4 regions of the Ensifer sp. VA4 genome follow, and region 2 is predicted to be linked to each of the others. Evidence: riboswitches for the same ligand, from Rfam matches in the RefSeq annotation. Region 2 holds a riboswitch; each other region holds the start of a gene.
What was found. Region 2 has a riboswitch for cobalamin ahead of AC0C6X_RS27420 (CbtB domain-containing protein). Riboswitches for the same ligand answer to the same signal wherever they lie in the genome.

Region 1: another riboswitch for cobalamin. It lies ahead of bluB (5,6-dimethylbenzimidazole synthase); the one in region 2 lies ahead of AC0C6X_RS27420 (CbtB domain-containing protein).
Region 3: another riboswitch for cobalamin. It lies ahead of nrdH (glutaredoxin-like protein NrdH); the one in region 2 lies ahead of AC0C6X_RS27420 (CbtB domain-containing protein).
Region 4: another riboswitch for cobalamin. It lies ahead of AC0C6X_RS01045 (aromatic ring-hydroxylating oxygenase subunit alpha); the one in region 2 lies ahead of AC0C6X_RS27420 (CbtB domain-containing protein).

What each region holds. Positions count from the first base shown of each region.
Region 1 is NZ_JBVQPO010000006.1:114,487-120,177, forward strand. It holds gene AC0C6X_RS11980 (TolB family protein) at 1-75, shown strand, start outside; gene AC0C6X_RS11985 (sensor domain-containing diguanylate cyclase) at 435-1,985, shown strand; partial or broken gene AC0C6X_RS11990 (LacI family transcriptional regulator) at 1,960-2,157, opposite strand; gene AC0C6X_RS11995 (SDR family oxidoreductase) at 2,318-3,130, shown strand; cobalamin riboswitch at 3,159-3,370, shown strand; gene bluB (5,6-dimethylbenzimidazole synthase) at 3,417-4,160, shown strand; gene AC0C6X_RS12005 (DUF2865 domain-containing protein) at 4,117-5,196, opposite strand; gene AC0C6X_RS12010 (acyl-homoserine-lactone synthase) at 5,351-5,691, opposite strand, start outside.
Region 2 is NZ_JBVQPO010000020.1:43,690-49,380, forward strand. It holds gene AC0C6X_RS27405 (anthrone oxygenase family protein) at 1-179, opposite strand, end outside; gene AC0C6X_RS27410 (NAD(P)H-binding protein) at 176-1,006, opposite strand; gene AC0C6X_RS27415 (TetR/AcrR family transcriptional regulator) at 1,105-1,797, shown strand; cobalamin riboswitch at 1,796-2,059, shown strand; gene AC0C6X_RS27420 (CbtB domain-containing protein) at 2,102-2,278, shown strand; gene AC0C6X_RS27425 (CbtA family protein) at 2,477-3,274, shown strand; gene AC0C6X_RS27430 ((2Fe-2S)-binding protein) at 3,325-4,176, opposite strand; gene AC0C6X_RS27435 (glucoamylase family protein) at 4,173-5,480, opposite strand; gene AC0C6X_RS27440 (DUF1194 domain-containing protein) at 5,640-5,691, shown strand, end outside.
Region 3 is NZ_JBVQPO010000011.1:185,647-191,337, forward strand. It holds gene AC0C6X_RS20395 (ABC transporter permease) at 1-338, shown strand, start outside; gene AC0C6X_RS20400 (aspartate/glutamate racemase family protein) at 344-1,081, shown strand; gene AC0C6X_RS20405 (LysR substrate-binding domain-containing protein) at 1,039-1,983, opposite strand; gene AC0C6X_RS20410 (hypothetical protein) at 2,047-2,424, shown strand; cobalamin riboswitch at 2,701-2,925, shown strand; gene nrdH (glutaredoxin-like protein NrdH) at 3,216-3,437, shown strand; gene nrdI (class Ib ribonucleoside-diphosphate reductase assembly flavoprotein NrdI) at 3,450-3,866, shown strand; partial or broken gene nrdE (class 1b ribonucleoside-diphosphate reductase subunit alpha) at 3,908-5,691, shown strand, end outside.
Region 4 is NZ_JBVQPO010000001.1:203,512-209,202, forward strand. It holds gene AC0C6X_RS01040 (FAD-binding oxidoreductase) at 1-577, opposite strand, end outside; gene AC0C6X_RS01045 (aromatic ring-hydroxylating oxygenase subunit alpha) at 579-1,823, opposite strand; cobalamin riboswitch at 1,926-2,129, opposite strand; gene AC0C6X_RS01050 (DUF6656 family protein) at 2,433-3,032, shown strand; gene AC0C6X_RS01055 (L-threonylcarbamoyladenylate synthase) at 3,112-4,086, shown strand; gene AC0C6X_RS01060 (FAD-binding oxidoreductase) at 4,212-5,648, shown strand.

The DNA of each region.
Region 1 (5,691 bases), on a different contig from region 2:
GGAACGATGAACGTGCCCAACTGGTCTCCCGCCGGCGACCGCTTCGCCTTCGTGCGTTATCAACCGGAAAGCTGAGACGAGGCGGCACTAGGCAGCAATGTCGATATGGCGAAGCTGTTGCTCGATCACGCGCCAACGCAAAACGGCACGCGATCCCTACCGTCGTGCGCCGATCGATAGGCGATCGCGAATATGGGTGAATGCGGCGTCGGCTGGTGCCTGCGCCCCCTTTTGGTTTCGCCTGCGACTGCTGATTGTCAGTCGAATTGTCGATCGATTCAGGCGGTTGAAATCGTTAAGTATTTCAACACCAGCTTATTTAAGCCAAACTTCTAATTTGGTCGCTAGGGTGCCGGCATATTCGGCTGCCGAGCATCGCGCTTGCAGGAGTGCCAAAATGCTCGCCGTGGCCGGTGCGGGTGAGGGGGACTGGCGTGGTGGACAAGACGTTGCGGTTGGCGAAGCGGAGCAGAACGGTTTGGGCGATTCATGCCGCCTGCACTCTGGTCGCCGTCCTGATCATCGCGAGCCTCATCTTCGTTCTTGATCGTTCGGTCGCCGAGGCCGATCGCTTCGGCCTTTCGGCGGAGCGGCGGCTGGTGGCAAACGAACTGCGCCACCAGATGGATGCCGTCGTTCAATTCCAGGCGCAGCTCTCCTTCTGGGACAAAACCTACCAGGAACTCGCCAAAGGGCACGTCAGCGACGCCTTCGTTGCGGACGAACTGGCGGGGTGGCTGTGGAAAGACTACGGTTTCTCCTGGCTGATCTTCACGGACCTCGACCACAACGTTTCGACGGTGTTGAAGGACGGCGTTGCGGTGTCGAGCGAGGCTGCCCGCGTTCCGCTCGAGGAGGTGGACGATCTGCTCGACGAAGCCCGGCGCCGCTACGACAACGCGCTCAGAAACAATCACGGCTCCTATGTGCTGGATTTGGTGACACCGGACCCGCAGTCGGTGATGCCGGCCGTGCCCGGAATTCACGCCGTGGACTTGCGTGAGATCGACGGACGCATGAGCGTCGCGGTCGTGCAGGCGGTCATCCCGGAAACGCTGGCGATACCTGCGGAGCGTCGCGCGCCCGTGCTCATGGTTTCGGTGCGGCCGGTGACGGCGAAGGTGATGCGCGAGATCGCGGCGCGGCTGGGTATCGGTGGACTTGCCTTCGTGCCGCTCACCGCGCGGCCGGAGGGGAGCGTCTACGCGTCGGTCGGGCGCTGCTCCGACGCATCCTGCCTCGTGGCGGCGTGGATGCCGAAGTCACCAGGCGGGTTCGTCCGGGCCGAGCTGTTGCCGAGCGTCATCGTGATGGCGATCGTGGCGGCGCTGCTGATGGCCTTCGTCGCCCTGCGTTTCTCGACGCTCTTTGCCGCCTTGCAGCAGAGCGAGGCGCTCAACCGTCATCTTGCCAAGCACGACCGGCTGACGGGGCTGCTCAACCGGAGCGGTTTCGACGACATGCTGGCGGCGGCGTTGTTGAAGGCAAAGACGCACCCGTTCACGCTCGTCTATGCCGACCTCGACGCGTTCAAGGCGGTCAACGACCGCCATGGTCATGCGGCGGGCGACGCCGTTCTGGTCGCCATGGCCGAGCGCTTCCGGAACCGTGCCGGCCCCAAGGGTACCGTCGCACGGCTCGGCGGTGACGAGTTCGCCATCATTCTCGGCGATTGCAGCGAGGCCGAGGCTCGCGGACTTGCAGCCGGTCTTGTCGCCGATGCGCAGACACCGGTCGCGTTCAACAGCCAGTTGCTCACTGTCGGCGGCAGCGCCGGCATAGCCTTTGCGCCGCGCCACGGGCTGACCGCACGCGCCCTGCTGCTGGCTGCCGACGAAGCGCTCTATCTCGCCAAGCGGCGCGGCCGCAATCGCGTCGAAACGGCTGACGATACGGTCCTGCCGGGCGGAACCTCCGGCAACCGGCTCGTCCCCGGACCGAGTGGCGCCGGCGATCGTCCTACTCCGGCACGTTATAGGGCGTGATGACGACGACCGCCGAAAGCTGAGGGCCGACCGCGCCCGACGGCGCGCGGCCGTGCAGCATGATCGTGCGAAATGCCGTGCGCGCATCGGTCTTCAGATCATGGTGCAGGACGAAATGAACGCGCCGCTCGCGCAGCAGCGCCAGATTGTCCTCGTCGAGGTCGCGAGCCACTGGCCGCGGGAACGAGAGAGCAGGACTTTCATGCGGCACTCGATGCGCAGGCGCGGCGCAAGCTGAGCTGACGGTTCCGTCTCACATTTGACGGTCTCCCGATGCGTTGTGGTTGGGGGCCGTACCTGTTTCACACGATCATTTCCGAGGGAGGAATTCGATGAACGGACAGATGCAAGGCAAGATCACCATCGTCACCGGCGGCACGCAGGGACTGGGCGCCACGATTGCCGGCCTTTTCGCCGAACGCGGTGCCGCCGGCATCGTCATTTGCGGGCGCAATACCGCCAAGGGGCGCGCGAAGGCGGAAGAAATCGGCAAGGCCAGCGGCGCGAAAGTGGTCTATGTCGAGGCCGACCTAGAGAAGGTAGAAGACGCCTGCAAGGTCGTTGCCGCCTGCGATGCCGAGTTCGGCCGGGTTGATGCGCTGGTCAACGCTGCCGCCATTACCGATCGCGGCACGATTCTCGACACGACGCCGGAACTCTTCGACCGGATGTTCGCCATCAATGTAAGGGCGCCTTTCTTCCTAATGCAGGAGACCGTGAAGGTGATGCGGCGCGAGCGGACCGAAGGGACGATCGTCAACATCGGTTCCATGTCGGCGATGGCCGGGCAGCCCTTCATCGCGGCCTATTGCGCGTCGAAAGGGGCTCTCGAAACGTTGACCAAGAACACGGCCTACGCGCTCTTGCGCAACCGCATCCGCGTCAACGGCCTGAATATCGGCTGGATGGCATCCGAGGGCGAAGATCGCATCCAGCGCGAGTTTCACGGGGCTGCCGCGGATTGGCTCGAAAAGGCGGCCGCCAGCCAGCCGTTCGGCAGGCTCGTCGATCCGGCGGAGGTGGCGCGCGCCTGCGCCTATCTATCTTCGGCGGAATCCGGGCTGATGACCGGATCGGTGATCTGCTTCGATCAGTCGGTCTGGGGCGCCTATGACGGTTCGCCGCATCCGATGGCACCCCTCTGACAAGTACTTGTCTTTCCCTGACGGCTGTGCCCTTATGGCGCCGTCAGGTGCCCGCGTGAGCGGGAGAATCGGGAATCCGGTGTCATTCCGGAACGTGCCCAACGCTGTGACGGGGACGGTCGCTTCTCGAAATACCTTGAATTGATTCAAGGTTTTGCCACTGGATCTTCAATCGATCTGGGAAGGTGGGGCGACCGGTTGAACCGAAGTCAGAAGACCGGCCTGGCGAGATAGACCGAACCCCGCGTGGACGGCGGGAGGTTTTCGCATTGTTGGGGATCGAACGATGCTGACTGAACCGAAGGGTGGCCTTGCGGCTGCCGGTGCCTTTTCGCTGCAAGAGCGGGAGGCCGTCTACCGCGCCATCGAAACACGCCGCGACGTGCGTGACGAATTCCTGGACAAGCCTTTGCCTGAGGAACTGGTGAAGCGGCTGCTGACAGCGGCGCACAGCGCGCCGTCCGTGGGCTTCATGCAGCCCTGGAACTTCGTGCTGGTGCGGGCGCCGGAAACGCGCGAACGCGTCTGGCAGGCCTTTCGCCGTGCCAATGACGAGGCGGCGCTGATGTTTGCGGAGGAGCAACAGGCCAAGTACCGCTCGCTGAAGCTCGAAGGCATTCGCAAGGCGCCGCTCAGCATCTGCGTCACCTGTGATCGCACGCGTGGTGGCGCCGTCGTTCTCGGCCGCACGCACAATCCGCAGATGGATGTCTATTCAACGGTTTGCGCCGTGCAGAACCTGTGGCTTGCGGCCCGCGCCGAAGGGGTGGGCGTCGGCTGGGTCAGCATCTTCCACGAGGCGGAAATCAAGGCGATCCTCGGCATCCCCGATCATATCGAGATCGTTGCCTGGCTCTGCCTCGGCTATGTCGATCGCCTCTATCAGCAGCCCGAACTGGCGGTGAAGGGATGGCGCCAGCGCCTGCCGCTTGAAGAACTGGTGTTTGAGGAAGGCTGGGGAACGGCAGCGACGGATCGTACCGCGCTCAATTCTGGACCGGTTGATAGGCCGGTCCCTTCGGGTGCTTGAGGTCGATCGAGGTTTCTTCGTTGGGCAGGAAGGTCGGGCCGACGACGCGCACCTTGCTCTTGGACGGATCGTAGGGGCGCTCCTCGGGGGGCGCCTTTGCGGTCGTGGCATCTGCGGGCTTCTTGGTTTCGATCACCACGATCGACGACTGATCGTCGCCGGTCATCGTACCGGTTGCTTTCGGCGAGGTCGCGGCGGTCCGCGGTATCTGGCAGCCGCACATGCCGGGTTTGCTGATGCCGCGGGTGCGATAGGCGAAAGCATTGGGCATTTCAGTATAGGGCAGGCCGGTCACGGCCGAGACCATCTGCTCGCTCTCCTCCGTGTTGAGATCGTGGAAGTAGAGCTCGGTCTCGGCGCCGGGGCAGCGCGCCCGGCAGGCCTGTTCGTCACGCGGGAAGTCGGCGGGCGTCGCATCCGAAGAGATCGGGAAGAAGGCGCCGTCGCAGGTGCGCACACACATGGTCCGCAGGGTTCCGCGATAGTAGCCGTCCTGCGGCGCATAGCCGTCTTCGCCATGCCCAAGCATCGGCCCGTACGCGTCGTCAGGCGGCAGGTCGGCGATGATGTTGCGGTGCGTCTCCGGCTCTTCGGGTTCGACGCTCGCAAAATAGTCGCGGTCGCTGTAGCAGCCATTGATCTCGAGCGCGGCGACGATACGGCGACGGGTCTCTTCGCTGCCGCCGGCGACGATCTGCTCACGCTCCGATTTCAGCATGCGCAGATTGTCTTCCATCTCGGCGATGAGGCTGTTGAGCTCGCCGCAGGTGTCGGGGTCGCCGCCATCGAAGGTGGCGACGCTGCCGCCACCGCAGCCCGCGCGCCGGCGATCGTTCTTCGCCCGGCGCAGTTCGATATTCTGGCGCGAGATGGCGCTGGCATAGTCGCGGGCATCGGCATTGGTGGCGACCATGTCGGACATTTGCGCAAGCCGGGTATTCAGCCGGTCGCACACGGTCGATGCCAGCGAAGGATCGGCACCGACCAGAGCCAACGGCACAAGCGCCGCAGCGACGTGTTTCAAGCGAGGGAACACGGGCGAAGTCTCTTCCTGCTGCCGCACGATGCCAAGCTTCTGGTGTGGGCGGCTGCCGGCGGCAATTCCTTTTTCACCTCCATCATAGAGCTTGTCGGTGATCGTGCAACAACAAGCGGCGGTTTGCGTTAACGGGTCCGGCCGGCCGAAGCGCTCAGGCGGCGCGGGCGGTTTCCAGCGACATCGGGCGTTCCAGAACGGTGCCTTCGATGGCGGCAACAGCCTTCATGCGCTGAAGCAGGCTTTCGGTCACTTCCCAGGCGACGGCAACGGCGAAGACCGAGCCGATGCGATGCGGTTCGGCGATGCGCTCTCCCGGGCATCCCATGCGGCGGAACATGCGTTCCAGGAACACGTCGGTGACCGTGACGATATGGCTGATGCCGGAGGCGAGGCCGAGTTCGCCAACGCCGCACATCAACTCGGCGGCCGCGACGGTGACCTGGTTCGAGGCGCGGTCCTGCGAAATATCGGGCTCGATGCAGAAGCGACTCG
Region 2 (5,691 bases):
CTGAGGAAGAACGGGTTCTGGATGACGTCATTGATTGCGTTCATCGCGGCGATCCCCTGCTCCGGCGGCAGCCGCGACAGGGCCTGCATGATGCAGACCGAGAAGATGAAGAACAGGCCGGCCATCAGGCCGGAACCGATGGCGGCGATGAAGGCCAAAGCGGGGATCAGCGAGATCATGCGGCGACACTCCAGACACCGGTTGCTGCGGTCTCCCGGACGTAAGTTGCAAAGTCACGCGGCCGCCGCATAAGCAGGTGCTCGATATCGGACGTCAGGCTGGAATTGCGCCCATCGAGCACGGACGAGAAGAGATAGCGGATGAGTTCGACGTAGTCATCCGGCAGCCCCTCGGCTCGCATCTGCGCCACGAAATCGGCAAGCGGCACGGACTGGTAACCGATGGGACGCCCCGATGCCGCGGCGATCTCCGCGACGGCCTCGGCGAAGGTCAGAAGCCGCGGCCCGGTCAGTTCATAGATCTTGCCGACATGCGCGTCGTCGAGGAGCGCAAGGACGGCGACATCGGCAATGTCGTCGGCGCTGACGAACGGTTCGGTGACCGCGTCCGGCGGCAGGTAGACCATGCCGCTGCGAACCGCGTCCATCAGGAAGGCTTCGCTGAAATTCTCGAAGAACCAGCTGGCGCGAATGATCGTCCAGTCGGCGCCCGAGGCCTGCAATTCGCGTTCGGCCGCCTGCGCCGCATCCTCGCCGCGCCCCGAAAGCAGCACGAGCCGCTTGATGCCGGCACCGACCGCAAGCGCGGAAAAGCGGCGGATCGCCTCGACTGCACCAGGCACGGCGAGATCCGGCTGATAGCTGACATAGACACGCTCGACATTCTCGAGCACCGGCGCCCAGGTCGTCTCGTCGTTCCAGTCGAAGGACGTCTCGGCCGAGCGCGCCCCGACGCGCACCGCGACGCCCTTGGCGCGCAGCCGCTCCGCGATGCGACGCCCCGTCTTGCCCGTACCACCCAGCACCAACGTAACCTTGCCAGACATGATCTTTCCTCCCGATTCAAAACATGAGTAACTCTCACATTTGCAAATGTGATAAATCCTCGTATTTTGGGAGTCAAGACAAAATGCGAGGATCACTCATGATTGAGCCGACAGGCACCCTGCCGATTGCAGGCGAGGACGACACCGCGCTCCGCCGCACGCCCAGCCAGAAGCGCAGCCGGGAGCGCGTCGAGCACATCCTCACCTGCGCCTCCACGCTCATCGCCGAGAAGGGCAGCGATGCCATGCGCATGAGCGAAGTGGCGGAAAAGGCAGGGATTTCGATCGGATCGCTGTACCAGTATTTCCCGGACAAGTCGGCGATCGTGCGCACGCTCGCCGAGCGCTACAACGCCTATTCCCGCGAATGCATCGAGGGCGAATTCGCCAAGGTGACGTCGATGGCAGAACTGCGCGACGCCTTCGGCGCGCTCTTCGATACCTATTACGACATGTTCCTCGCCGAACCGGTGATGCGCGACATCTGGTCGGCGATGCAGGCCGACAAGACGCTGAGGCAGATCGAACTGGAAGAAAGCCGCATGACCGGCCGTCTGCTCGGCGATGTCCTTGCCCGGCTCCAGCCGCAACGCCCACGCGCGGCGATCGACGAGGCCGCGTTCCTGATCATGTATCTCGGCGAATGCACGATGCGGCTCGCCATCTCGGTCGACCGCGCCGAGGGCGGCCGCATCGTCGAGGCCTACAAACAGATGATCCTTCGCGATTTTGTCGCTGATGAAGCGGCCGGCGGCGCAGGCTCAATTGACAACGCCATGACACGCTCATAATCATCAGCGATCGATTGGTTCCCGAGACGCGAACGTGTGTCGGGAGTAAACGGGAACGTGACGGATGGACCCAAGCTGGGCATTCAAATCACGGCCGACCCCGCGACTGTAGAGCGACGTCGATCTTGCCGTTCCGGAGCGATCCGGGAGAAGCCACTGGAAGAGACCGCGAGAGGGTGGTCGGACTGGGAAGGCGAGGCAGATCCCGGGCATTTCGCCCAGCGCCGTGAGCCAGGAAACCTGCCACTCGATACGGGCATAGGGCCCACACCGGGAATTTCCCGATGCCATCACGGAGGTTGTCATGGCTACGTCTACCATTTCGAGCACCCCGCTCTCCCTCAGCGATCGTCTGACCGCTGGCGTCATCGCGCTTCTCATCGGCGCATTCCTCGTCTTCGGCGCCGGCCTTGCCAACTCGGCCGTGCTGCACGACACCGCGCACGACACCCGCCATTCCTACGGCTTCCCCTGCCACTAAACAGATGTCTCGGAACGTAGCTTACGTTCCGCACCGACGTGTCTGCGGACCTGAACGCATCCGGCCTGTGCCGGATGTGGGTGTTTGTGCATGCCGGTTCGTCCGGCGCACAAGGGCCGTCCGCATGGCAGAAAGAACGGAAAGGCCTGCAAACCACGCCAGAGCGCGTGGCTTTTGTCGTTATCGAGGGAATTCAAGATGATTGTCAGAACGCTTCTGGCCGCGATCGTGGCTGGGCTGATTGCCGGTGTCTTCATGACCGGCGCCCAGGAATTGAGGGTCACGCCGCTGATCCTGCATGCAGAACAATTCGAAGGCGAGGCTCCGGCCACTACCGAGCAGCCCACCGGCCAGCCGGGGGCGGCGCAGCCGGCCGCAGAGGGGCACGACCAGCATTCGTCGCTGAAGGCGGTCTCGCCGCTCGGCGCCGTGCTCGATGCGCTGTCGCCGATCACGCCGGCCTATGCGCATGAAGGCGAACACGAGGAAGGCGGCATCATGTTCGGCCTGAGCCGCTTCTCGGGCACGCTGATGGCGAACCTCGTCACCGGCTCCGGCTTCGGCCTTCTGCTGGCCGGCGTCAGCCTGGTGATCGGCTATCCGATCACGCTGAGGAACGGTGCGCTCTGGGGCGCCTGCGGCTGGCTGGCGGTGCACATGTTGCCGGCAATCGGCCTGCCGCCGGAATTGCCGGGCTTCCCGGCCGCCGAGCTCGGCGATCGCCAGGCCTGGTGGCTGGCAACCGTCGCCCTCTCTGCCGTCGGCCTTTATCTCGTCGTCCTGCGCGAGGAGATCGTCGCAAAGGTCGTCGGCCTCGCGCTGATCGCCGCGCCGCATGTCTACGGCGCACCGCAGCCGCTCGACATCTCCAGCAATGTCCCGGCCGTGCTCGGTGCCGAATTTGCCGTTGCCGCCCTCGCCACCACGCTTGCCTTCTGGATCGTGCTCGGCGTCGTTTCCGGCTTCGTCAACGAACGTTTCGCCAGGGCGAACTGATCCGGCCGATCCCGTGCTCATGAGAGCCTGAACAAGCAAGCGGCGGGGGTTCAGCCCCCGCCGTTTTGCATGAGATGGGCTCCCAGCCGTCGGCGACGATCGTCCGGTTCGAGCAGCACGCAGGTGTCGCAAAAGCTGCCGCCTTCCGTTCGGAAATAGAGGCAGCAGCCGCTGCGTATCCGGTACTGGCGCGACAGCCGCTCGCTGCTTGCCGGATCGATAGCCGAGATCTCCTCGTAGCAGAGTTCTTCCGAGAACAGCGGCGACCCCGGCCTTTTGACGATTGCCAGCGCCTCGGCCATGCCGCGCGCCTCTTCGCCGATCGCCCGTCCGATCTCCAGGAAGGCGCCGGCAAGCGAATCCGCCGCCAGCCGCCACTGCGCTCCGGAGGAAAGCCCCGTCCGCCGTTTCAAGACGGCGACGACCGGCGCCAGATGGGCGGTGAAGCCGCGCTCGAAAGCACTGCCGCGTTCGCTCTCCTGCGGCACCGCGGTCAGCCGATCAAGATGGAAATGATAGCGCCTGCCGGCAATCCCCCGCCCCTCATGCAGCCGAACCCAGTCCTCGAAGCGAATGCCGGCGATTTCTGCGTGAAGCCCCGCGCCGAGATAGAACGCGCCGAGAACCACACTCAGTTGCCGGCTATAAAAGGCGATCAGATGCGCCGCCCGGATTCGGTCCGTCAAGCCGATTGCGAAAAAGTCCTGATAGGCAAGGCCCTGCTCGACCCCTGCCCCGCCCATGGCCCAGAAGGCTTCCGGCGCACTGAAGGCGCTTTCGCCCACATCGAGCGAAACGCCGGCGTCAGGAAACTGCGCGCGCAACCGCTCGACCACCGCCGGCACCTGCGGCGGATATTTCCCTGCAGTTTCCGCTGTCTGCCGGCGCTCATCCAAATTCATGCCGTCTCCGTCGCCAGCCAGCCACCCTCAAACTCCGCGCGTTCGAGGCCGCGCCGGATCGCCGGCAGGCTGCGTGTCAGCTCCCAGACGAAGCCGTTTCGCCAGTTCTCGATCATCATCACGACGAGCCCCTGGTCAAGACCGACGACGCGCTCATCGATCCAGCCTTCCGGCCCATCGCCGGCAAGGCTCGGATTGAAGCCGCCCGGAAGGCGCCCCTCTTTCAGAAGTCCGGGATAGCTTGCCTTAATATGACCGAGTGCCGCGCGTGATGCGTCCGGATCGAAAGGCAGGCAGGCGGACGCCGCCCAGGGCACGAGCGTGCCGTCGTCCAGCCCGAACGGCGCGCCCCGGTTGACGTAGCCGAAAAGCCGCTGCCAGCGTCCGTCCGCAAGGCGCAGCCGACCGCGCGGCGCGTGACAGGCACTGAGCCCCCAGAGCTGTTCGCCATAGCCGGCGAAGCGGCCTGAATTCCGGCGCGCATGGTCGCGCTGCAACGCAATGGCGCGCCGGGTGTTCGCGAAATAGTCCGTCCCCCTCTCCCGCATCGGCCGATCGCCGACCGCGCGAAGATCGAGCCATGCCTGCGGGAACAGGTGGATGAAAAGCGGCGCCGCATGGAGATGCGGCTCCCCGTCAACCGGGATCCAGTCATAGCCCTCGGTGAAGGCATCGTAGTGCTCGGGTCCGATGGCTTGATCCGTTGCCCCAAGCGCCAGCACATAGAGCAGCAGCGCCTCGCTATATCCCCGCCAGCGATGTTTCAGAAACCGGCCAGGCGGGCGCCAGCCCATCGTCAGTGTGTCACTCCGGGCCAACGCCCAGCGCCAGTCGACGCGCGCATAGAGCCTTTCGGCAAGGCTTCGGATCTCGCCTTCAACCGCGTCCTCGCCGGAGAAATAGGCGGAAGCCGTCAGGCATCCGGCGATCAGCAGCGCCGTGTCGACGGTCGAGAGCTCGCTGCGCCAGGTCCGCTCGCCGGTCCGCATATCGAGGAAGTGATAGTAGAAGCCGCGATAGCCGCTCGCCCGCTGGTCGCGGGACTGCGGGCTCTCGCCAAGGAAACGCAGCACGGTCAATACCCGCCTGCTTGCCTCGCGGCGCGAAATCCAGCCGCGCTCGACGCCGATGGGATAGCAGGAAAGGCCAAAACCCGTCGCCGCGATGCTCGAGGGCGCGCCGGGAAGCGACGTGTCCGCGATCAGCCCGGTGGCCGGATCGGCATGATCGAGAAAATACCCGAACGCCGCCCGCTGCAGGTTATCGATCTGAAATGGCTCGGCATTTTCCGTCGGTGTCAGCATTCCGCCTTTCCAGCCCCGTCCCCGGCGCGCAGGCATTTCCGGGCAAGCCCCCGGCAAAATCACTCTTTGTTGAAGGGCAACTACACCCAAATGGTCGCCGAATGCCAATCCTGTGTTACATTCTTCTAATCTGACCGCGCGCAATGACTGGTTGAAGCGATGTTGAGCGTGTTGGCGTTGTTTCTCTCATTGAGTGGCGGCCCGAGTCCAT
Region 3 (5,691 bases), on a different contig from region 2:
TCAACCGGTTCTCACCGTCCTATGAGGAGGCGGCGCGCGATCTCGGAGCGACCTCGTGGCAGACCTTTCGCCACGTGCTCCTGCCGATGATCGCCCCGAGCCTCATCGGCGTCGGCCTCTTCGGCTTCACGCTTTCCTATGACGAGTTCGCTCGCACGCTGATGACCTCCGGCAGCTACAATACGCTGCCGCTCGAGATCTATGGCATGACCACAAATGTGACGACGCCGGTGCTCTATGCACTCGGCACGGTCACCACGCTTTTCTCCTTCACCATCATCCTCGTTGCGCTTGCGGTCATTGTGGCCTTGCGGCGCCGCCAGGCAGAGCTGAGCTAGGCCAGATGCGCATCCTGATCGTCAATCCCAATACCACCTCGTCGATGACGGCCAAGGCCGCCGCGGCGGCGCGGGCCGTCGCCGGCCCCGCCACGGAAATTCTCGCCCGCACATCGAAGTCCGGACCGGCCTCGATCGAGGGGCATTATGACGGCGCGGTCGCACTTCCGGGCCTGCTTACAGAAATTCGCGACGGGGAAGGGGCCGGCGCCGATGCTGCGGTCATTGCCTGCTTCGACGACACGGGCCTTGAAGCCGCCCGCGCGCTTGCCCGTATTCCAGTGGTCGGGCTCTGCGAGTCCGCCGTCGCGACCGCTGCCATGTTGGCGCAACGCTTCACCGTGGTCACGACGCTCGAACGTTCCCGCGTCCTGATCGAGAATCTCGTCCGGCACTACGGCATGGGCAGCCGGGCCAAGGTGCGCGCCGCCGATATTCCGGTGCTCGAACTGGAAGACAAGGCCTCGAACGCGCTTGCCAAACTGCGACGCGAGATCGAACTGGCGCTTACTCAAGACGGCGCCGAGGCGATCGTGCTCGGCTGCGCCGGCATGGCAGACCTTGCCCGGGACCTGCAAGCCGATTACGGCGTTCCGGTGATCGATGGCGTCTCCGCCGCCGTCAAGCAGGCGGAGGCGTTGGTGTCGCAAGGACTTATGACCAGCAAGCGCGGTTCCTACGCATCACCACTCAGCAAGACCTATTCAGGCTTCATGAGCGCACTTGCGCCGACCACGGCCTGAGGGGATGCCGACCTCGAATCATCCATCGCGATCGCGAGCAGCGCATTCGACGCGTCCGCCTCGGCAAGGATCCAGTCGCGAAAAGCCTGAATCTTCTTCTGCCGTCGGCTGCTTTGCGGATAGACCAGCCAATAGGCGCGACCGTCCCTGACCAGATGTTCGAATGGCCGAATGAGCCTGCCGCTCTTCAGTTCCTCCATCAGGAAGGTCGATACGGCAATGGCGATGCCGTGTTCCGCCAGGGTGGTCGCGACATCCATCGCCTGGACGTCGAAGATCAGCTCGGTGCCGTTGCTTTCCGGCGGCTCTACGCCGGTCTCGATCATCCATCGGCGCCACCAGTTGGCATTGCCGAAACGCCGGACGCGCAGCACGTCGCAGGGCTGCCTGAGCTGGTGCTTTTTCATGAAGGCCGGCGTGCAGACCGGCATGTAATCGATCGGGAACAGTGGAAATACGTCGTTGCCGGGCCAGTCGCCGTTGCCGCTGCGCACTGAAAGATCGATGGCGTCGCGCTTGAAATCGACCAGATCGGTCGACATGTGCACCCTTATACTGATGTTCGGCTGGGCGGTCTGGAACGAGGCGAGCCTGGGGCCGAGCCAGCTCGAAACGACGGTCGGAAGCACGGAAATGTGCAGGTGATGTTCGGTCTTGTCGGCAATCTCGGAGAAGGCCGAGCCCAGCAGGTCGATCGCCTCCGTCACCTTAGGCGCCAACTGCCGCCCGGAGGCCGTCAACCGCACCTCGCGCGGAAGCCGTACGAAGAGCGGCGTGCCGATGCGCTCCTCCAGCAGCCGGATCTGGTAGCTGACGGCAGCCTGAGTCATCCCGAGTTCCTCGGCCGCACGGGTGAAACTCAGGTGCCTGGCGGCGGCTTCGAAGGCGCGCACCGCACTCATGGGAGGAATCTTGCTCATGGCGCTGAGATAAGCATTCTTTATGCCAGCATGCGAGAAATCGCTTTGCGCGAAGCGGCAAAATTCCTCACTTTTCTCGCGAACACAACAGCAAAAACAAAGAGGATAGCAATGCTTAGCGCAGTGCGATCAGCGATCCGTCATGTCCTGAAGCGGGCCGGAAGCACCCTCAATCCGACCATCGCCATCGATACGTTCAGCGAATTGCAGTTGAAGGATATCGGCCTGACGCGGGACCACGAGACCATCCGGGCGCGCGTCGGCGATGTTGCCGATCCATGGCACTGGTCGAAGGAAGACCCGTCATCCGCGCCGAAGCCCTCGCCAAAAAGCGACCGCACCAACACGCGGCCCTCCGTGACGATCTCGCCGCGCGCGCAGCCCGGCGAAAACAGGGACGTCAGCATCTCGCTTTGCGACTGACAGATTGCCGGGACAAAACGTACCCGGATCTTCTGGTGCAGCACCCCGTGAGCGAGCGGATCGCACCACAGAGACCTTCGGCCTGAAACCTCGCAATGGCCGCGGCGGTGCCCCGCCAGACATTGGCGGAGCACGCCAGTTTGTAGCCGACAAGCCTCCCCGGTGGGTTCCGCTGCAGTCCGCCGTTTACGTCCCGTTATCCATATCGGGGAGAAATGACCCTCCGCACCGGATCTCCGACGTCGCGCACCTATTGACGCAGATTGGCGATGAGATACTATATCTAGTGTTTGAGGTTCTTCCGATTCGCAAGGATTGGGAGCTAAGACGGGAATACGGTGCGCCGGCGGCTTTCCGCCCGGCTATGCCGTAGCTGCCCCCGCAACTGTAGACGGCGAGCGACTGTCCGGAATTGGACCACTGAGGCATGAGGCCTCGGGAAGGTCGGGATGGAAGCGTCGACCCGTGAGCCAGGAGACCTGCCTCGAGCAACAAACGTCCACGGGCGGGGTGTCCGGAGGGGTTGAGTGCGGCAGGATGAGCCTGCCTGGTCGTCTCGACATCTCCCCGGCAGCCTGTCGAAAGCTTCGGGGTGAAGTCATGCCTGCGTCATCGAATTTCCATCACTCGCCAATCAAGAGGCGCGGATTCCCGCGCAGCTGAAGAAGAGGCGTGCCCGGGCTCCATACCCGAGCAAGCCACAGCCATGACAGCCCTGCATTTCGCCGGATCGCGGTCGCGTGTCCGCGCGCCTTCTCTTGCCCCTATCCAGCCGACCAAACGAGGAAGATATGAACGTCACCGTCTACAGCAAGCCCGCCTGCGTCCAATGCACCGCGACCTACCGGGCGCTCGATCGCCAGGGCGTCAGCTACGAGGTCATTGATATCTCGGCCGACCAGGACGCGCTCGAGACGGTCAAGGGCCTCGGCTACATGCAGCTCCCCGTCGTCGTCGCCGGCCCCGAACACTGGGCGGGTTTCCGCCCCGACAAGATCAGCGCGCTATCTTAGAGGAGAGAAGCGGTGGGGCTTATCGTCTATTTTTCCAGCCGCTCGGAAAACACCCATCGCTTCGTCGAAAAACTCGGGCTTCGCGCAAAGCGTATACCGCTCGCGGAAAGTAAGGATACACTTACAGTCACCGAACCCTATGTGCTGGTCGTGCCCACCTATTGCGGCGACGACGGCCGGGGCGCCGTGCCGAAACAGGTAGTCCGCTTCTTGAACGACGCGGTCAACCGCTCTCACCTCCGCGGCGTGATTGCCGCGGGCAACAGCAATTTCGGCGCGACCTACGGGGTCGCCGGCGACGTCATCTCGGCCAAGTGCAGCGTGCCTTATCTCTATCGTTTCGAGCTAATCGGAACGGACGAAGACGTCGCCAATGTCAAAAACGGGATGGAACGATTTTGGACGTCACAACACGCGAACACCCCCTGAAGGCGACGGAAGCGGCGCTGGACTATCATGCGCTGAACGCGATGCTGAACCTTTATGACGAAGAGGGCCGGATCCAGCTCGACAAGGACCGGCTGGCGGCGAAACAGTACTTCCTCCAGCACGTCAACCAGAACACGTTCTTCTTCCATAATCTCAGGGAAAAGCTCGATTATCTGGTGACCGAGGGCTATTACGAACAGGAGGTCCTGGACCAGTACTCCTTCAACTTCGTGCGCGACCTCTATGACCACGCCTAGCCAAGAAGTTCCGTTTTCCAACCTTCCTCGGCGCGTTCAAATATTACACATCCTATACGCTGAAAACCTTCGACGGAAAGCGCTACCTGGAGCGCTACGAGGACCGCATCTGCATGGTGGCGATGACGCTTGCGCGCGGCAACGAGCAGCTTGCCCGCGATCTGGTCGACGAGATCATTTCCGGCCGGTTCCAGCCGGCGACGCCGACTTTCCTCAATGCCGGCAAGAAGCAACGTGGAGAGCGGGTTTCCTGCTTCCTGCTGCGGATCGAGGACAATATGGAAAGCATCGGCCGTGCGATCAATTCGGCGCTGCAGCTTTCCAAGCGAGGCGGCGGCGTGGCGCTGTCGCTTACCAATATCAGAGAGATGGGCGCACCGATCAAGCAGATCGAGAACCAGTCGTCGGGCATCATCCCGATCATGAAGCTGCTCGAAGACTCGTTCTCCTACGCCAACCAGCTTGGCGCCCGCCAAGGCGCAGGCGCCGTCTATCTGCATGCCCACCACCCCGACATCATGCGCTTCCTCGACACCAAGCGCGAAAACGCCGACGAAAAGATCCGCATCAAGACGCTGTCCCTCGGCGTCGTGATCCCGGACATCACCTTTGAGCTCGCCCGCAACAACGAGGACATGTACCTCTTCTCGCCTTATGACGTTGAGCGCGTCTACGGCATGCCGCTGACCGAGATTTCGGTGACGGAGAAGTATCGCGAGATGGTCGAGGATGCGCGCATCCGCAAGAAGAAGATCAAGGCGCGCGAGTTCTTCCAGATCGTCGCCGAGATCCAGTTCGAGAGTGGTTATCCCTACATCATGTTCGAGGACACGGTGAACCGGGCAAACCCGGTCGCCGGGCGCATCACCATGAGTAATCTCTGCTCGGAAATCCTGCAGGTGAGCGAATCCAGCGAATTCAACGAGGACCTCTCCTACGCCCGCATGGGCAAGGACATTTCCTGCAACCTCGGCTCGCTGAACATCGCCGCGGCGATGGACTCACCAAATTTCGGCCACACGATCGAAACCTCGATCCGCGCCTTGACCGCCGTCTCCGAAATGAGCCACATCTCCTCAGTGCCCTCGATCGAGAAGGGCAACGACGACAGCCACGCGATCGGCCTCGGCCAGATGAACCTGCACGGCTATCTCGCCCGCGAGCACATCTTCTACGGCTCCGAGGAAGGCATCGATTTCACCAATATCTATTTCTACACGGTCACCTATCACGCCATCAAAGCCTCGAACCGATTGGCGATCGAGAAAGGCCAGAGCTTCAAAGGGTTCGAGAACTCGAAATATGCGTCGGGCGAATATTTCGACAAATACACCGAGGCTGAATGGCTGCCGGCAACAGAAAAGGTGAAAGGCCTCTTCGACAGAGCCGGCATCCCCATCCCGACGCAGGAAGATTGGTTCGAGCTGAAACGGGCGGTGATGGACGGCGGTCTCTACAACCAGAACCTTCAGGCGGTGCCGCCGACCGGCTCGATCTCCTACATCAATCACTCGACCTCCTCGATCCATCCGATCGTCTCGAAGATCGAGATCCGCAAGGAAGGCAAG
Region 4 (5,691 bases), on a different contig from region 2:
GTCCCTCGACGATGAAGCCGAGGTTCAGCCCGGACATCTGCGTTGCCAGGACCTCGAGTTCCGAGCGGAACAAAAGATCCTCCGGCCGACGGGCGCAGGAGATGAAGGTGACGTCCGTCTCCGGCACGCAGTCCGCCATCCAGCGGGTCATCGACATCATCGGCGTGACGCCGGAGCCGGCCGAGATGAACAGGTACTTGTCGCCCGGATGGCGGACGAAGCTGAAATCGCCGAGCGGCCCGAAGGCCCTCAGCTTCATGCCCGGCTTGAGATGGTCGAACATCCAGCGGGTGCCGATGCTGTCGGCCTGTGCCTTCACCGTGACCGCGATCGAGAGCGGCCGCGATGGCGTCGAGGACAGGGTATAGGTGCGCATGACCGGTTCGTCCGCGACCGGCAGTTCGAGGGTGACGAACTGGCCAGGCAGGTATCGAAACCAGGCCGGCTTCTCCGCGCGGAAGGTGAAGGTCATGACATCGGCGGTCTCGACGACCGCCGAAGTGCATTCGAGCATCTGCTGCCGGTCGATCCAGACATGCAGTTCGTCGAAATGGTGGAAGGAAGGTGCCATCTGCATGTCAGGCGACCTTCGACAACGGAGCCGCATCGCCCTCGAGGCGCTGCTCCATGAACTTGCAGTACCATTCGACGAACTGCATCACACCGCCTTCATGCTCCGGCGAATAGGGGCCGGACTCATAGGCCGGCGAGCGGATGCCGAAGGCGTTTTCCTCGACGATCTGGCGATCCTGGTCATTGGTCTCGGTCCAGACATGGGTCAGGTCATCGAGCGTATAGTCGACGCCTTCGACCGCATCCTTGTTGACCAGCCACTTCGTCGTCACCTGCGTGAGCTCTGGCCCGAGCGGCAGCACGCGGAAGGTGATGGCGTGATCGGAAAGCACATGGTTCCAGGTGGTCGGGTAGTGGAACATCAGGAGCGTGCCGATCTGCCTCTGCCGGACATCGGCCGACAGCGCCCTTTTGACGGCCGCTGCACCCGACATGGTGTAGCTTTCGGCATTATCGACCAGCGGCATGCGCGCGGCGCGGAACTGGCCGGTCGGCGACATCCGGAACTCGCTCGGCAGGCCCTCTGCCTCGCATTTCGCCCAATGGGCGGCGATCACCGGATCGTCCTTGGCGCCCTGCACCCCGGTCGCGGTCGGCGCTTCCGGATAGGTCCGGCAGAGTTCGGGGTGATTGGCGGCGCAATGGTAGCACTCGCGGTTGTTTTCCCAGACGAGCTTCCAGTTGCCCTTTTCGATGATGGTGCTTTCGAAGGCGACCTTGGTCTCCCCCAGCCGGTGCGGAGCGAGATAGGGGGTGACCAGTTCACGGAAGGCCGCGAAATCCGCCGGCGTCTCCGACAGGTTGATGAAGATGTAGCCGCCGACCGTCTCGCAGTGGATCGGTTTCAGGCTGTGGGCCGCCTTGTCGAAGTCCTCGCCCATCTGGCGCGCGAAGAGCAGCGAGCCATCGAGCTCGTAGGTCCATTGATGATAGGGACAGACGAGCTTCGCCGCGGACCCCTTGTGCTGCGTGCAGACGCGGGAACCGCGGTGCCGGCAGGAATTGTGGAGCGCGCGGATCGTACCCTGGCGATCACGGGTGACGACGACGGGAAAATCGCCGACCTGGACGGTGAAATAGTTGCCGGCCCGCGGGATCTCGCAGTCATGGCCGATGAACAGCCAGTCCTTGTACCAGATGTTTTCCAGATCCTGCCGGTAATAGTCGGGATCGATGTAGAAGGCCCGATCGAGGCTGTAGCCGTCACGCCGGCCCTTCAGCTTGCGAAGCATATCGGTCTTGGTATCCATGTCCTGTCCTCATGCGCCATGTTTCGGAGAGGCAGGACAGGAACCCGCACGGGCGCACCCATGCGTTTCAGGCTCCGATCCGGCTGCCCGCCGCAACCCGTTACGGTTATGTCCGTCAAGGCTGGTTTCCGGGCTCAGGAGCCGTCCTTTGCGGACCAGCCCGGCGCCTTCCCGGACGGAACCGTCCAGTGGCTTTTGCCGAGGCTTTCGCTCCACCACCGTTGCGGGGGCAGCGCCGGGATTTGACCGGCTTCCCAATTCTCCGCCTCCCCTTTGGAAGGCGACACCTTGAGTAAGGCTATGTAAGCGCGGAAGGCGTCCTGGCAGACGCCGGATAGCGACATCCAATTCCAGAATGACGACACGACAGAAACCGTTCTCCCAAACCGGCGTCGGGAATTTTTCACTTTATAAACAGACAGATAGATCAAATATTGGGCATATGCCACCTTTTGTGGCTGATATGGCGCAGGCGCGGGAAGACTTCGCCCGTTTGCGACATTTTCATGAAAGTACCGGCGCATCTTCCGCCAACGAAAGGAAATCCTTCATTAACCATAAGGCACTAGGCTTGCCGGTGGACGAGGATGTCCCGCAGGCAGATGGCGCATGGCAAAACTCAGATATTACGACGCAGCGGCCGAGAAGCCGCCGGCCGTCGTGCCGAAGACGGCGGTTCACAGCGAGTTCCTGCGCACCGGCAGGATCAACCGCCGGCAATGGGCGCCGAGCGAACGACGGTATCTGAGCTATGAGGAAGTCGCGGACAGAACCGGCAAGAAGCTCGCGACCGCCGGCGACACGACGCACAAGCGGATCAACGGCTTTCACGCCTCGATCCAGTTTCCGAAGCTGATCTTCCACCGCACGCTCGTCGGCAAGCCGCATCTCGGCTATTGCCATGTGACGGCGGCGCGCACCGCGGTGACTCCTTCCAAGGACATCACCTGGTCGTTCTATTTCGCCAATTTCTTCAGCGACCTTGGTGACGAGACCCATTTCTTCGACCGCATCCAGAGCGGCTATTCCCGCATGTATTTCGCCGTCGCGATCGAGCCGAACGCCGAAGACGGACAGATGGTCATCAACCGCAACGTCCGTGACAACGGGCTGCTCTTCCGCACGGACGACCCAAAGGTTGCTCTCAAGAACGTGCTGATGCTGGGTGCGCGGGACGACGCGCTGCGCCGCATCATCCGCAGCCTCTGAGCCAGCAACCGATCCCCGCAAAGAAAATCGTTCTGTTTTCCCGGCACGTCCGCTAAGGAAGCGTCGGAAAGGAAACGGCATGGCAGAGATCATCGACACGGGTATTGAACCGGACCGCGCGATCGAACGCGCCTGCGCCGTTCTTGCCGAAGGCGAACCGGTCGCCATTCCCACCGAAACCGTCTATGGCCTTGCTGCCGACGCGACCAATCCCGACGCGATCAGCCGCATCTACGAGATGAAGGGGCGGCCGCGTTTCAATCCGCTGATCTCGCATGTTTCCGACATGGCCATGGCCGAGGCTCATGTGCGCTTCGACCCCCTGTCCCGACGCCTGGCGGAAGCGTTCTGGCCCGGCCCCCTGACCTTGATCCTGCCGCAGCGGCCGGAGAGCACCGTGCACGCGCTTGCCTCGGCCGGCCTCGATACGCTTGGCATCCGCATGCCCGACGGCTTCTCGCGCCGGGTGATCGCTCGTTTCGGGCGGCCGCTCGCCGCACCCAGCGCCAATACCTCGGGCAAGATCAGCCCGACCAGTGCGGCCCATGTCGATGCCGATCTCGGCGAGAAACTGAAACTGATCCTCGATGCCGGCCCAGCCGAAATCGGCTTGGAGTCCACGATCATCAAGGTCGACGGCAACGAGATCCGGCTGCTGCGCCCGGGCGGCCTCGATGCCGCCGAGGTCGAGCGCCTGCTCGATCGTCCGGTGATCCGGCCGGAAACGGCGGGCGCAACGATCGAGGCGCCGGGCATGCTGGCCTCCCACTACGCGCCAGGCGCTGCCGTGAGGCTTGATGCCGCCGATGTGCGCAGCGGTGAGGCGCTGATCCGCTTCGGCGGCGACCGGATCGCCGGCGAGGAACAGGCGGCCGTGGTTCTCGATCTCAGCCCGACCGGAAATCTTCGCGAAGCGGCAGCCAATCTCTTCGACTACATGAAGCGCGCGGACGCCAGCGGGGCGGCGACGATCGCCGTCGGGCCGATCCCTTCGGAAGGATTGGGCGAAGCGATCATCGATCGGCTGCAGCGGGCGGCGGCGCCGCGCGGGTGAGATGGCGTGCGGCATCTCGTCCGCACCGCGATTGCGGTTATGATCGCAGTCGATACGAACCGAGGATCGTGTCTTCATATCAACCGGTCCGATAGCGCGCGCAGGCGCAACACGAAGGCAGGCCTATGACGACGACCCTTCCCTCACCCGAACTCATCGCCTCCTTCGTCGAGATCGTCGGCAGCGCCAATACGCTGACCGCCGAAGCGGACAAGGCCCGCTATCTCGTCGAATCCCGCGGGCTCTATCGCGGCACGACGCCGATGGTGCTTCGTCCCGGCTCGGTCGACGAGGTTTCGCGCATCATGAAACTCGCCAGCGCGACCCGCACGGCGATCGTGCCGCAGGGCGGCAATACCGGCCACGTCGCCGGCCAGATCCCACGGGAAGGCAAGGCGGATATCGTGCTTTCGCTCGAACGGCTGAACCGCATTCGCGACGTCGATCCGGTCGGCAACGTGATCGTGGCGGACGCCGGCTGCATTCTCGCCGACATCCAGAAGGCGGCCGACGATCACAATCGCCTGTTCCCGCTGTCGCTCGGATCGGAAGGCTCCGCCCGCATCGGCGGCAATCTCTCCACCAATGCCGGTGGTACAGCGGTGCTCGCCTATGGCAACATGCGCCAGCTTTGCCTCGGCCTCGAAGTGGTGTTGCCGACCGGCGAGATCTGGGACGGGCTGCGCCGGCTGAAGAAAGACAATACCGGCTATGACCTGCGCGACCTCTTCATCGGCGCTGAGGGCACGCTTGGCATCATCACCGGTGCCGTGCTCAAGCTGTTTCCGAAGCCGCTCGGACACCAGGTGGCTTTCGCCGGCGTCGGCAGCGTCGAGCATGCGCTCGCCCTCTTCGAGAAGGCCTCCAGTCTTTGCGGGCCGGCGCTGACGGGCTTCGAACTCATGCCGCGGCTCGGCGTCGAATTCACGACAAGGCACATTCCCGGCGTTCGCGACCCGCTGGAAACCGTCCACCCCTGGTATGCACTGATCGACATCTCCACCTCCGATTCCGCCGAAAGCGCCGAGCGGATGGTCAGCGACCTCCTGGAACAGGGATTTGCAGCCGGCCTCGTCGAAAATGCCGTGATCGCTGCCAACGAGGCGCAAGGCAAGGCGCTGTGGCATATGCGCGAAAGCATGTCGCCGGCGCAGAAGCCCGAGGGCGGTTCGATCAAGCACGACGTTTCGGTGCCCGTCTCCAGCATTCCCGCCTTCATGAAGGAGGCGGATGCCGCTGTCATGAAGGCGATCCCCGGCGCGCGCATCTGCTCCTTCGGCCACATGGGCGACGGCAACATCCACTACAACATCTCGCAGCCGGTCGACGCCGACAAGCAAGCCTTCCTCGATCGCTGGCGCGAGATCAACGCGATCGTCCACGGTATCGTTCTCAAATACAACGGCTCGATCTCGGCCGAACACGGCATCGGCCAGTTGAAGCGCGACGAGCTCGCGGAGATCCGGTCGCCGATCGAGATCGAGCTGATGCTACGGATCAAGCACGCCTTCGATCCGGCGGGCATCATGAACCCTGACAAAGTGCTGCGCGCGGACCGGTGATTGCGGGCGGCCCTACTGCATGTCTCCTTAGATCGACCTCGAT